DNA from 2 places in the Vibrio ponticus genome. Region 2 is predicted to be linked to the other one. Evidence: predicted binding sites of a transcription regulator. Region 2 holds the regulator's gene; the other holds the start of a gene.

Region 1 (7,428 bases), 1.5 Mb from region 2:
CTGTGTGAATATCACAACCAGAGTGACCGCCTTTAAGACCTTTCAATACGAGCTGACGGGTAGTGTAACCCGCAGGGATTGCTTCACGTTCGACAGTCAGCGTTAACTCACTATCGATACCGCCAGCACAGCCCATGTAAACTTCGCCTTCTTGCTCTGAGTCGGTGTTAAGTAGGATGTCACCTTCTAGCCAGCCTGCTTCAAGACCGAATGCACCAGTCATGCCTGCTTCTTCATCAATGGTCAGCAGAACTTCAATTGGACCGTGTTTGATATCCGTTGAAGCAAGAACGGCTAGACATGAAGCCATACCGATGCCGTTGTCAGCGCCTAGCGTCGTGCCTTTTGCGGTAACCCACTCACCATCAATGTATGGTTGAATCGCATCAGTGGTAAAGTCGTGTTGAGTATCTTCATTTTTCTGCGGCACCATATCAATGTGCGCTTGCAGAACCACGCCTTTTTTGTTTTCCATGCCTGGCGTCGCTGGTTTTTTGATAAATACGTTACCGGTTGGATCGCGGCGTACGTCTAAACCTTGCTCTTGTGCCCAGCTTACAATGTATTGTGCTAACGCTTCTTCATGCTTAGAAGGGTGAGGAATAGAACAGATTTTATCAAAGAACTGCCAAAGTGGAGCAGGTGATAACTTGCTGATTTCAGAATGGAACTCAGACACGGATGACTCCTTATATTACTTAAGGTCAAATCTTGCTTTATAACGCTTTTGTTCCTTATTGGAATGAAACACTAAAGCTGACCTACAAAATAGAGGAAGCTAGCATATCACTCTCGTAACAAAGAGAGTAGAGGGGTGAGAGTATTTATCATTTAGCGTTTAATAAAGTGAGTTGGTGACGATTTAAGATAAGCAATCGTTTTCATCGCTATGAAATAAAACCTGCCTGAATAGTATTATTTCTGTAATTTAATTACATAAAACATTTGATATAGATCAAATTTTGATTTTTTTTGAGACTTTTATCACACCAGAGCTTGTAATTAATTTTCTTTGAGGTATATTTACTACCAACTTCACGAGTTGAAGAAAAAACGCTCAAAGGATGAGTCCGATTTATCGCCTCCAAGGAACCGAGAAATCAACGTTTTGTTTTATTTGCATTGATTTAAAGGTGATAGCATGAAAGGTTTACCAAGTGCAATGTTCTGGATAAACAGCTCTGTTTATACAAGTAACTTTGTATACCCAACAAGCTTTGGCTACTAGGTTTTAGCTTGTTTCTGAACAGTTTGTTCACCCCTATTATTGGAATTTTTTTACAGCTGCAGTTTTAGCTGAACATGATTCAACCGCCACTCATCTTGAGTGGCGTTTTTTTATCCCGCAAAAGCAACAAACCATAAGTTTGTGTCTCTTTAAATTACCATTCTGAAGCCAAATCCTCCTCGTCCATGCAGGATATAGCGGCATTTTTTATCGCTAATGACTATTTTTCGCTTGAAAGTTTAGTACATGGTACGAATTGTCACCAAATTACCGTCACTAGTTTTTTCGAGTTTAGTTATTGAAAAATATGACTAAAAAGTAATTTAATGGTCAATGTGTCTGCTAGAGGATAACTTCTTGGAAGAAAAATATTAATTAGAGTGATAATTCTATCTGGAATTTGCTATTTGATAACTTTATAATCCCAGCCAATCGATTACGCAAACGTTTACTTAAAATTTTATAGGATTCGACCATGTTCGAGAAACTGTTTAAGCTCAGTGAAAATGGCACCACTGTCAAAACGGAAATTATCGCAGGTTTAACCACCTTTTTAACCATGGCTTACATCATCTTTGTTAACCCAGCGATGCTAGCTGATGCGGGTATGGATAAAGGTGCAGTGTTTGTCGCGACCTGTTTAGCGGCTGCTATTGGCTGTTTTATTATGGGTTTAGTGGCTAACTACCCAATCGCTTTAGCACCTGGTATGGGCTTGAATGCGTTCTTTACCTACGGCGTTGTGTTAGGTATGGGTCACACCTGGCAAGTTGCCCTAGGTGCTGTGTTTGTTTCTGGTATCTTATTTATGGCTTTGAGTATCTTCAAAGTGCGTGAATGGATTATCAACTCTATCCCACTTTCTCTTCGTACCGGCATTTCTGCGGGTATCGGTCTTTTCCTGGCATTTATCGGTTTGCAAAATGCAGGTATCGTGGTTGATAACCCAGCAACATTAGTCAGCCGTGGCGATATTACCAGTCTTAAACCAGCGCTAGCAGCTCTTGGTTTCTTCCTGACTATCGGCTTAGTTTATCGCGGTGTCCGCGGTGCGGTGATGATCGCGATCCTAATTATTACGGCGATTGGTATTGTCGTTGGTGATGTGCAATGGGGCGGTCTAATGTCTGCGCCACCAAGTATTGCACCGACACTGATGCAAATGAACATCGCTGATGTATTTGAAGTGGGTATGATTTCGGTAGTGTTTGCCTTTCTATTTGTTGATCTGTTTGACACTGCTGGCACACTCGTTGGTGTAGCAACAAAAGCTAACCTGATTAAAGAAGATGGTAAGCTGCCACGTTTAAGCAAAGCACTATTGGCTGACTCTACTGCAACTTCGGTAGGTGCGGTACTTGGTACTTCAAGCACCACTTCTTTTGTTGAGTCAACGGCAGGGGTTGCCGCTGGTGGTCGTACTGGTCTAACGGCTGTTGTTGTTGGTCTATTGTTCTTATTGGCTCTGTTCTTCGCTCCACTGGCAGGCATGATTCCAGCGTACGCGACAGCAGGTGCATTGTTCTACGTAGCGATCTTAATGATGTCTGGTTTGGTCAGCGTTGATTGGCGTGACCTAACTGAAGCGGCACCGGTTGTTGTGACATGCTTGTTGATGCCACTGACTTACTCAATTGCTGAAGGTATTGCTCTTGGCTTTATTTCTTATGCCGCAATTAAGCTACTTAGCGGTAAAGGTCGTGATGTTTCAATCAGCGTGTGGGTACTATCTGCTATCTTTATCATCAAATACTTAATTGCCTAATTATCAGCAAGCATTAGCATGTCGGGGTGCTAGTGCTTTATTTTAGACAATTACAAAAGCCATAGTTGGTCACACTGCTATGGCTTTTCTTTTAATTCCCCATTGGTATTGTATGTTTGTTTGGGTAGAATAATCGTTTGCGCAGCTTGTCCCCATTCAACTGTGCGCACTCTGCTAGTTTCTGCATCGGAGCTCTCATGCGTATCAGGGGACGCAAGACTATTACATAATTAGGTTATTACAATGAGTAAAAAATTCATTATTACTTGGGACAACATGCAGAACTACTGCCGTCAACTTGCTGAAAAACAAATGCCTGCAGAACAGTGGAAGGGTATTTGGGCGGTAAGCCGTGGCGGTCTAGTACCTGGCGCGATTCTAGCTCGTGAACTTGGTATCCGTTACGTAGATACTATCTGTATCTCTAGCTATGATCACGATCATCAACGTGATATGAGCGTACTAAAAGCGCCAGAAGGTGACGGTGAAGGCTACCTAATCGTAGAAGACCTAGTAGATAGTGGTGACACAGCACGTAAACTACGTGAAATGTACCCTAAAGCGAAACTCATTGCTGTATGTGCTAAGCCATCGGGTGCAGCACTGCTTGACGATTACGTAGTAGATATTGCTCAAGATACTTGGATTGAGCAACCATGGGACACTGTTGTTCAATACGTTGAGCCAATTAATCGCAAGCAAAAATAATATTTGTAACATTGATAAAATGACCCGCAAGGGTCATTTTTTTTACCGTTGTAACGGATAAAGCTTAATGAAATCGTGCTCTGGCTATTGCCTTATTTTCAAGGAGCTAATAGCTTTAAGGGGTTACAGACATCAAAGCTAGGTACCTACATATGTCAGAGACAGATAATAAGAATCTCTCAGAAACCCTGTTTGTCAAACATAAGCAGGCTAAGGAGACTTCCGAACTTACCCGCTATATGCCAACCAATCGCGTTCTACTTGATGAGATGCGTGAGAAAGACAACAGCAGCTGGTATCGCAACCTTCACCGTTTGCAGTGGACTTGGCAAGGGATTGACCCAATTGAGATGGAAGAAGTGCTTGCGCGTATTGCGGGCTCTAACCATTCTCGCACTCATGATCAGTGGCTTGATACCGTGATGGGCTATCACAGTGGCAACTGGACTTATGAGTGGACTAAATTGGGTATGCTGCATCAAAAGCGTGCGCATGACTTACAAGGCGAAGCGGTGGCGGATGAGCTGTTTAACGCGTCATTGTGCTTTAGCATTGCTGGCTACCCACACCTGAAAAATGACAATTTAGCGCTGCAAGCCCAGGTGCTTGCTAATAAAGCTTATCAAGAAGCAACTGAGAAAACTCGTTTTGTAGTTAAGCGCCTCGAAGTACCGTTTAAGAATAAAAAAGTCATCGCTCACTTGCATTTAACCAGCACAGAAAAACCTCAGCCTGTGGTGATGGTTAGTGCCGGGCTCGATTCATTGCAAAGTGATATGTGGCGTTTATTCCGCGATTATCTCGCGCCGAAAGGCATTGCAATGTTAACCGTCGATATGCCATCGATTGGTCATTCTAGCCATTGGCCGTTGACCGAAGATACCTCATGTATCCATCAGGCGGTATTGGACCATTTGCCTTCCGTTCCATGGGTTGACCACTACCGTGTCGGTTTAATTGGTTTTCGTTTTGGTGGTAACGCTTTAGTGCGTTTGTCATTTATGGAGCAAACCAAGATTAAAGCGTGCGTCGCACTTGGTGCGCCGATTCACGACATTCTCTCTTCGCCTGAAAAGCTCAAGAAGATGTCGAAGATGTATTTAGATCTTTTAGCGACTCGTATCGGTAAAGATGTGGTTGAAATTGGTAGTTTGTCTGCGCAAATGCGTGCTTGGTCTTTGAAAGCACAAGGTATCTTGGGCAGTCGTAAGACACGAGTGCCTATTCTTGCCTTGAGCCTCGAAGGCGACCCGGTTTCTCCGTTGAGCGATAATCAACTGGTGGCACTTTTTAGTGATTACGGTAGAGCGAAGAAAATCAGTTCCAAAACAATTACACAAGGATATGAGCAAGCGCTCGATTTGGCGATTAAATGGCTAGAAGATGAGTTAATGAGATGACTTCTCTACTAATTTAGTTAACAGTAAGGTTAGGCACATGGGGTTTGTGCCTAACTAAATAACTAAAACTATGGAGAGTCAATATGTCAAAAGTGACCAAGATTCCGACTCATTTTCGCTTGTTATCCAGTCTGAGGGCGCTAGGTCCTTATCTACGAGAATCGCAAAGCAAAGAAGGTTTCTATCTTTTTGATTGTTTAGGTGTTTGCGTCAATGACAAGAAGTCACCGGAAGAGCGGGAGTTCTGGGGGTGGTGGATGGAACTTGAACAACAAGATAATCAATTTGCTGCGCGCTATCGCATCGGTAAGTACAACAACAAAGGGGAATGGGTTGAGGAATCTTTGCCGAAAAGCGCAGTCGCGGATGTGAATCGCATCCAAAATAGCTTTCACCAATCTTTGTTAGAGATGTTGCAAGAAGAATATGCAATGAAGGTGACGCTGCATAAAGAATCGGTCGAATTTGTCTAACTTGACTCTGATAATCCTCATTGACTAGTAAAAAGGCGCTGATTAGCGCCTTTTCTGCTTGTTTAATTCGCTTTTGATTGATAAAACAACAGCTCTTGTTTTTTATTAATTCAATTTATCATGACAACGAATCAACAATGCGGAAAAGTTGCTCAACCACAAACAGTGGTTGTCAAACTTGGTACCAGTGTACTAACTGGCGGTACGCTACAACTAAACCGTGCTCATATGGTGGAGTTGGTACGTCAGTGTGCAGAGCTTAAAAAACTTGGCCACTCAGTGGTTATTGTAACGTCTGGCGCTATTGCGGCAGGTCGTGAGCACCTTGGTTACCCCGCACTGCCCAACGCGATGTCGAGCAAGCAATTGCTTGCCGCAGTGGGGCAGAGTCAGTTGATTCAAACCTGGGAATCTCTGTTCGCCATTTACGGCATGAAAATTGGTCAAATGCTTTTAACGCGCGCTGACCTGAATGACCGTGAGCGTTTTCTAAACGCGCGTGACACGATAAATGCGCTTATCGAGCATGAAATTATTCCCGTGGTAAACGAAAACGACGCCGTTGCGACCAACGAAATTAAAGTGGGCGATAACGATAACTTATCGGCGTTGGTGGGTATTTTATGTGGCGCAGATAAACTGCTGCTACTGACCGACCAAAAAGGTTTGTTTACCGCAGATCCGCGCAAAGATCCAAACGCAGAATTGATTAAAGAAGTGAAAACCATTGATGACACATTGCGTAAAATCGCTGGTGGCAGTGGCACGACTTTAGGTACAGGTGGTATGGCAACCAAACTGCAAGCGGCGGATATTGCGCGCCGTGCAGGTATTGAGGTGATTATTGCTGCTGGTAGTGCGCCAAATGTAATCTTTGATTCTCTTGGCGACGAGCCTCAAGGGACGCGTTTCCTTCCTTGTGAAGAGGCGTTAGAGAACCGTAAGCGTTGGATTCTTGCAGGACCCGCTGCAACAGGTGAGTTTGTTATCGACCAAGGCGCAGTGAATGCGGTGGTAGGTAAAGGCAGTAGCTTACTGGCGAAAGGCGTAATTAAAGTAAGCGGCAAGTTTAGCCGTGGTGATGTAGTACGCATTAATGACCAAGCAGGCAAATTAGTTGCCCGTGGTATTTCGGCTTATTCAAGTAATGATATGGATAAGATCCTTGGTCACCATAGTAAAGATATCTTAACCATTTTAGGTTATGACTATGGCTCAGAAGTGATGCACCGCGACAACATGGTCGTGATTCAAGAATAACAAATATTCATCCTAACTACTTGAGATGGGCAATGGTGACAGCGGTTTGAATGCCAGAGCGAGTTTGAAGTGGTCAAGGACAGTAAGGAAGTGACGTGGATTTAACTAATATGGGTAAAGCAGCGAAGGACGCTGCTTTCGTACTAGCGACAGCTTCGACTGCGCAGAAAAACCAAGCGTTAGCAATTATCGCTGACGAGCTAGAAGCGAACTCAGCAGCAATTTTGGCTGCTAACGAAAAAGACATTGAATTAGGTCGCCAAGCGGGTCTGACTGACGCGCTACTTGACCGCTTGCTACTTAATGACGCGCGTTTAGCGGGGATTGCTAACGATGTGCGCAACGTAATTAGCCTTAACGATCCTGTTGGCAGTGAAATCGATAGCAAAGTGCTGGAAAATGGCATGTCTCTATCTCGCCGTCGCGTGCCGCTTGGTGTGGTTGGCGTCATCTATGAAGCGCGTCCGAATGTGACCATTGATATTGCTGCTTTGTGTTTAAAAACGGGTAATGCGAGTATTTTACGTGGTGGTAAAGAAACCTTCTTCTCTAACATGGAGCTGGTGAAGGTCATTCAAGTTGCCTTGGATAAAG
Region 2 (7,428 bases):
TGAAACTACCGGTCAACGCCAACGCATACTCAAAAAAGAGTGGAAAGAAGCCAACAACAACTGTAAAAAATCATCTCAAAAGGTCAATAGACCCTTCGCGACGCTATTCTGTCACAAGAAAAGCAGATATAAAGAGCGATTCTCTTAATTTATAATCAACTGGTGTTTTTTCGGACTATTTTAGTATGTTTGAGCTGAAAAAAATCGTTTCGTCTTTACTCATGCCTCTGCCAGCGATGCTGATCATTGGTTTTTTGGGCTTAATGCTGATCATGTTTACCAGAAAGCAGAAAACCGGCTGCTTTGTGGTGCTGTTCTCTTTTATCGGTATCTTTTTGATCGCGTTCCAGCCTCTGTCTTCTCGTTTGTTGATGCCACTTGAACGCCAATACACTGCCTTCTTACCCGTCGATAAGCCTATCGATTATGTCATGGTGTTGGGCAGCGGTCATGTAGTCGACGATCAGATTCCACCGACTTCAGAGCTTAGCCGCACAGCATTAATGCGTCTATCTGAAGGCATTCGTATTCAACGTATCTACCCGGGCTCAAAGTTAATCTTGTCTGGTTATTCAGGCGGTTCAGAAGTTAGCAATGCGCGTATGATGGCAAAAGTGGCTCTGGCACTTGGGGTGTCTAAATCCGATATCGTGTTGCTGGAAACAGCCAAAGATACTTGGGAAGAAGCGCGTCAAGCGGCAGCATTTGTGCAGCATAAAGAGTTGGTATTGGTCACTTCTGCCAGTCACATGAAACGTGCACTGAATGAGTTCCATTCTGCGGGATTGAAACCTTATCCAGCGCCAACCAACTATCTAGCACAAAATGAAATTGATCAGTTCTGGAACAAGTACATGCCAAAAGCAATTTACTTAGAACAGACCGAGCGTTACTGGCATGAGACATTGGGTCGACTGTGGCAAGATTTACGTGACTGGGTTTCAAATACCGAAGAGTCCGTAATCGAACCATCACAAAGTAAGGTCTAATCCCTTAGCGGCTAACTTACTTAAGATAAAAAAACCGAAGCATCTGCTTCGGTTTTTTTGTTTTCAACTTCGGTTAGTCACTTAATCGCCAGCGAACATGTAACCTTCACCGTGAACCGTAACAAAAATTTGTGGGTTCTTCGGATCAAATTCCATTTTAGCGCGCATACGACGAATCAGTACATCGATGGTACGGTCGTTTGGCGCATCAACACGATGACTAATCATATTCAAAATACGTTCACGGCTTAGTACTTGGTTCGGGTACGAAGAAAGCGCTACCAACAACTCGTATTCTGCTTTAGTCAGTTTTACTGGCTCACCGTTGCGGCTTAACGCGCGACGTTGAATGTCAAACATCCATTCGCCAAAGCGAACAATATTTGCGTCATTCTTCTGATCAACCATAGTGCCCGCGTTACGTGCCGCAGAGATGCGCCACAATAGGTTTTTCACGCGCACTAACAATTCACGAAGTTCGAACGGTTTTGTCACATAATCGTCTGCGCCCATTTCTAGACCAACGATTTTATCAATGCTATCCGTGCGTCCTGTTACCAGGATAATTCCAATGTCCGATTGACTACGCAGTTCGCGAGTTAACATCAGACCGTCTTCACCAGGAAGGTTAATGTCTAACATAACTAAGTCGATCGAATGATTTTGTAGGGTGTCGCGCATCTGCTCGCCGCTTTCAGCTTCGCTGACTGTGTAACCTTCATTTTGAAAGTAGCCAACTAGCTTACTGCGAGTGACCGCATCATCTTCTACTACTAATACGTGATAGCTCATCTAAACCACTTAATTTACATTGGGAATTAATTTCAAGTGTATTCTATTCATAAATCGTAACATTTCTAGTATTTGTTATATTAAAATCTAGAAAGATGATTTTTTATTGATTCAAGACAAAACTAGCGCAGTTGTTAATCTTTTGCCATTTTTTGACTCATTTAATCACAACATGTGTTATCGCTATTCATTTTTGTTCGCTAAAATATTAATAGTACTGAAACTTGGAGCATTGCGAGATGCAAGAATTAAAAGCGTTTAATGAAAAACGTGCAGAGATTTACTGGTGGTTTTCTAGTCTGTTCGCTAAAGAGCTAACAGAAGCAGAACTTGAGCAATATCAAAGCCCTGCTATTCGAGGCTTTCTTGCCGGTCTGGGTGAAAACCCAACGCTAAAACCTGCGGTTGACCGCCTTGTTGATGCGTTAAATCGTCAGATTGACCGTGAAGATGGTCAGCTTGAACTTGCCGCTGACTTTTGCGACTTGTTCTTGAAGTCAGACAAAGAATCAGCACTGCCTTATGCGTCTATGTACGTTGGCACGACTGGTTTGCTGCATGACGAACCAGCAAACGAGATGGATGCCCTGCTGACTAAGCATGGCGTAGCCGTTAACCAAGATTTGAACGAGCCTGCTGATCACATTGCCATTGAGCTCGATTTGCTTGGTAACATGATCATTCGTTCTAACGAACTTGAACAAGAGCGTCATCTCAACGATGCACTGCTAGAGCAAGAAGCGTTTATTCGTCAGCACATTTTAAACTGGGTGCCTAAGTTTGCCGCGAAAAGCCAAACTTTAGATTCATTCGGTTTCTACTCTTCTGTGGCGTCACTGCTGGTTGCTTTCTTAGAATTGGACTGCAACTACCTAGTGGGTGAAGAGAGCTAAAACACTCATTCGTCAACAATGAATGGGTTTTTCGTTTGCTACTGGCGACGATGCGGTCTAAAATCGAAGCCGCAAACGATAAAAAAATACGAATCAAGTACAAACCGCTGTAAAAAAGCGGTTTTTGTATTTCTATTACTTTCTGCCAGTTTTATTCAAAAATGTGAATAGCCATGTGGCAGCTATAAATAGGATCATACCTTATGGCCACTATTAAAGACGTTGCTCGCCTCGCTGGCGTATCAACTACGACAGTCTCACACGTAATTAACAAAACGCGTTTTGTTGCAGAAGCGACTCAAGAACGCGTTATGGAAGCAGTAAAAGAGCTAAACTACGCACCAAGTGCGGTGGCTCGTAGCTTAAAATGTAATACCACACGTACGATTGGTATGTTGGTGACTCAATCAACGAACCTTTTCTTCTCTGAAGTCATTGATGGCGTAGAGAGCTACTGCTACCGTCAAGGTTACACGTTGATCCTTTGTAATACCGGCGGTATTTACGAGAAGCAACGTGACTACATTCGCATGCTTGCAGAAAAGCGTGTCGACGGCATTTTAGTAATGTGTTCTGACCTAACTGAAGAACTGAGCGAGATGCTAGATCGCCATAAAGACATTCCTAAAGTGGTCATGGACTGGGGTCCAGAGAGCTCTCAAACCGACAAGATTATCGATAACGCAGAAGAAGGTGGCTACCTAGCAACCAAATTCCTTATCGACCATGGTCATAAAGATATCGCTTGTTTGAGTGGTCACTTTGAAAAAGCAGTTTGCCAAGAGCGTATTCAAGGCTTTAAGCGCGCAATGGGCGAAGCGAACCTGACGGTTGATGAAGACTGGATTTTAGAAGGTAACTTCGAGTGTGACACTGCTGTGTTAGCGGCTGACAAGATTGTTGCGATGGACAAACGCCCAACGGCAATTTTCTGTTTCAACGATACGATGGCACTAGGCTTAATGAGCCGCCTACAGCAAAAAGGCATTCGTATCCCTGAAGATATGTCAGTGATTGGTTACGACAACATTGAACTAGCAGAGTACTTCTCACCACCGCTAACCACGGTTCACCAACCTAAGCGTCGTGTGGGTAAAAACGCATTTGAAATCTTACTTGAGCGCATTAAGGACAAAGAGCACGAAAAACGTGTGTTTGAAATGCACCCAGAAATCGTTGATCGCTCTACCGTTGCGAAAATCAACTAAATCAGAGTACCGAGCAATACGCTGGCAAATGTCCGAGCATAGTACTTTGAAGTAACTCGCATTTATATCAATAGCTGATGGTTAAACTGTCAGCTATTGTCTTTTCTATTCAACTTAATTCTTGCATTAGATTCACAACTATTTCATAGTAATAAGATACTTAGCTGCTAAGTAAACAATCTTTAGCAAAGCAAATTAAGTCACGCACAGGGCAAACCAGACTGAAAAGCTGGGACGCAAAGCCACCGGCCTAAACATCATTGTCATCGACAATATGTATGGTAGCGGGGTTGCCGATGGTAGAAATGCGCACGTTAACGGATTACTCTCCTATTTCCTGCACAACTGCTATTCTCTCGGACCTGATTTGGTGGCGTATTGACATACACATACACCGAGAAAGTACTGAATGGATAAACCAATTCTTAAAGACTCAATGAGGCTATTTGAGCCGCTAGGTCGTATTAAATCTCGATCTATGTTTGGTGGGTTTGGGATCTTTGCAGACGAAACAATGTTTGCACTAGTGGTACATAATAAGCTTCATATTCGCGCAGACAGTGCTCTAGCTGCACAATTTAAATTACAAGGCTTCGAACCATACGTATATCAGAAACGTGGCTTCCCGGTAGTAACCAAGTACTTCGCTCTTAGCGAAGAGTGGTACAACGACAGTGAAAAAACACTGCAGATCGGACGTGAAGCTCACACTCAAGCGCAGCAAGAGAAGTCGGTTCAAGCCGAAACCAAGCCGACTCGTATTAAAGATTTGCCAAACCTGCGCCTAGCAACAGAGCGTATGCTGAAAAAAGCAGGCATCGACAATGTCGAACAACTCGAAGAAGCAGGCTCTGTAGAAGCGTATAAGGCGATTCGAGACACTCACAGCAGCGACGTCAGTTTAGAGCTCCTCTGGTCATTAGAAGGCGCGATAAAAGGCACACATTGGTCTGTGGTTCCCCAGACTCGTCGAGAAGAACTGCTCTCTCGACTACAGTAGAGTAAAAAAGTCAGCAACTGCTGGCTTTTTTTATGAAAGTTTTTCTTTGCTTTGAGGTTCTTATTAAACAATAGGAACAAATTACCCGATAAATGAACTAAATTAACTCAAGGGCGTAGAGAAGGGTTAAAGGAGAGCAAAGATGAATAAGAAACTGATTATTGGCATTGCATTGATTGCACTGATTGCCCTATTGATCACTCAGTTTGGCGATCAGTTAACGTTAGAAAACGCGAAAGCCCAGCAAGCAGCCCTAGGCTCTTTCATTGATCAGAATTTCGCTGTTGCCGCCATCACATACTTTGCCGCCTATGTCGCGATTACTGCCTTTTCAATTCCAGGAGCGGCTGTCGTCACCCTCCTTGGGGCGGCTCTATTTGGTTTCTGGACGAGCTTGCTGCTGGTCTCATTTGCCAGCACTCTAGGCGCTACCCTCGCCTTCCTCAGCAGCCGTTTTCTACTGCGTGATTGGGTACAAGGTAAGTTTGGCGATAAACTCACTGCCATCAACCAAGGCGTTGCCAAAGATGGCGCATTCTATTTGTTTTCGTTGCGCCTAATTCCAGTCTTTCCGTTCTTCTTAATCAATTTATTAATGGGGCTAACTCCAATCACGACCGCCCGTTTTTATTTGGTCAGTCAAATTGGCATGTTGCCGGGTACGGCAGTGTACTTAAATGCAGGGACACAATTAGCGCAAATCGATAGTTTGTCAGGAATCGTGTCACCTTCGGTGCTGGTCTCCTTTGCACTGCTTGGCTTATTCCCAATCATTGCTAAATGGGCAATGAACAAATTTAGAGGTCAGCCTCAATCTCAGAGCCAAGCATAACCGCCCTAATTAGCCTGACACGGAGATAAAGGTGAAAATCTATAGTGCGACTAACCCTCCACAAGCTCACATCGTGTGTGAGCTTCTACGCTCGTACAATATCGCTTGTGAAGTAAGAGGCGAAGGTATCTTTGGTCTACAAGGTGAAGTGCCGTTTGGTGAGGCAAGTGCGCCCCATGTCTGGTTATTAGATCAAGACAAGAGCGCGGAAGCCAAACAGTTAATTGAGCAGTTTGAGCAACCACACACAGAGGCATCTTGGCAATGCCCTGAATGTGGAGAAATCAATGAAGGTCAATTCGCCCTGTGTTGGCAGTGCGGAGAATCCTTGGTTGAGGCTTAACCAATTTGTTGCTGGATGAAGCGAATCGAGTGCTGGTTAAATTCGTCTGGTCTTTCGATATTGCAAACATGACCACAATTGGCGATTTCCAATAGCTGGCTTTGCTGGTGCACCGCGACCATCTCTTTTACCGGTTTGATAAACATATAGTCTCTATCCCCCATCAGATACAGCGTAGGGATAGGTAACTCTCTTTCCTTAAAATAGCGCATTAAGGGATTCACATCAGACGCTAATCTAAACCAACGTTTAAATTCTTGCTGACAAAGCTTTTTCGCCTCGCGGATAAACAGGTGGCGAGATTGCTTTTGAGTTTTTTGCGGCATCACGATGTAAGCAAATAAGCTATACAACCACATATATGGCACAACATGCTTGAAAGCGTTGCCAACCGTGACTAAGAACTGTGAGCGAGTATTGAGACGGGTTACCGCCCCACCCAGCACCATTGATTTTACACGCTCAGTCGCGAGCTCTGCCAGATTGCGTACTATGATGGTGCCTAACGACATACCCACAAAGTGCGCCGACTGAATCTTCAAATGATCGAGTACTTGGAGAATATCCAGCGTCACTTCTTTGAAGGTATAGCGATTAGAAATAAGGTCTTTAAGCAGTTGGCTCGACTTGCCGTGACCACGTAAGTCAATCAGCAGTAAGTTGAAGTGCTGTTTGTATGCTTTAATTTGCTTGAACCAAATCGATGAGCTACCGCCAGCACCGTGGACAAACACAACCCATTCAGAACTTGTTGGGTGTAAATAGGTTTTATGAAATAACAAACCAGTACTCATTGCGGTTAAAAATTACGTTTGATGTTACCAAAGGATAAGCAGCCTAACATAGGTTTCTTGTGGCTTAACTCAGCTTATATCACTTTATATGAAGTTGAGACGAGAAAAGTGTAAAAAAAGGCATCAATTGATGCCTTTTTAACACTATCTGTTCATCTTTTTTGTCAGTTATGCTCAATGAAGTGCACTGCGATAGAGCGCAAGATACTCATCTGCCGCACGCTTCCAGCAAAATTGTTTCTGCATCGCGTACAGTTGTACCCTTGTCATCTCTTCTCGCTGCTGTAAATAGAATAACAAGGCGCGCTGCATAATACTCAGTAGCTCAACCGGCTCAGGGTTTAGGAATGCAAAACCCGTTGCGTTGTCTGGGTCATCATCATAATCCACTACGCTATCTTTCAAACCGCCGACCGCGCGAACGATAGGCAGCGTGCCATAAGCCATGCTGTAAATCTGGTTAAGACCACAAGGTTCAAACTCCGACGGCATAAGGAAGAAGTCCGAACCTGCCTCCACTAGATGAGCTAATTCGTTGCTGTAAGCTTCAACAAACGCAAACTTATCACTATGACGC

Evidence for each region. Region 2 encodes PurR, which represses purine synthesis genes. Its sites were predicted from a motif close to TNANGNAAACGTTTNCNTNA; they were not measured.
Region 1: GZN30_RS09790 (NCS2 family permease) is a predicted target of PurR. The motif match lies at 1,665-1,684, and genes of this name have one in related genera.

Annotation. Positions count from the first base shown of each region.
Region 1 is NZ_AP019657.1:2,199,124-2,206,551, reverse strand. Features, by position in the region: gene GZN30_RS09795 (aminoacyl-histidine dipeptidase) at 1-679, opposite strand, end outside; gene GZN30_RS09790 (NCS2 family permease) at 1,704-2,993, shown strand; gene gpt (xanthine phosphoribosyltransferase Tet(34)) at 3,237-3,701, shown strand; gene frsA (esterase FrsA) at 3,854-5,101, shown strand; gene crl (sigma factor-binding protein Crl) at 5,185-5,574, shown strand; gene proB (glutamate 5-kinase) at 5,695-6,834, shown strand; gene GZN30_RS09765 (glutamate-5-semialdehyde dehydrogenase) at 6,930-7,428, shown strand, end outside.
Region 2 is NZ_AP019657.1:693,381-700,808, reverse strand. Features, by position in the region: gene elyC (envelope biogenesis factor ElyC) at 186-989, shown strand; gene torR (two-component system response regulator TorR) at 1,071-1,781, opposite strand; gene torD (molecular chaperone TorD) at 2,021-2,674, shown strand; gene purR (HTH-type transcriptional repressor PurR) at 2,878-3,882, shown strand; cyclic di-GMP riboswitch class I at 4,083-4,180, shown strand; gene GZN30_RS03115 (TfoX/Sxy family DNA transformation protein) at 4,292-4,882, shown strand; gene GZN30_RS03110 (TVP38/TMEM64 family protein) at 5,025-5,714, shown strand; gene GZN30_RS03105 (putative signal transducing protein) at 5,746-6,057, shown strand; gene GZN30_RS03100 (alpha/beta fold hydrolase) at 6,054-6,851, opposite strand; gene glgA (glycogen synthase GlgA) at 7,026-7,428, opposite strand, start outside.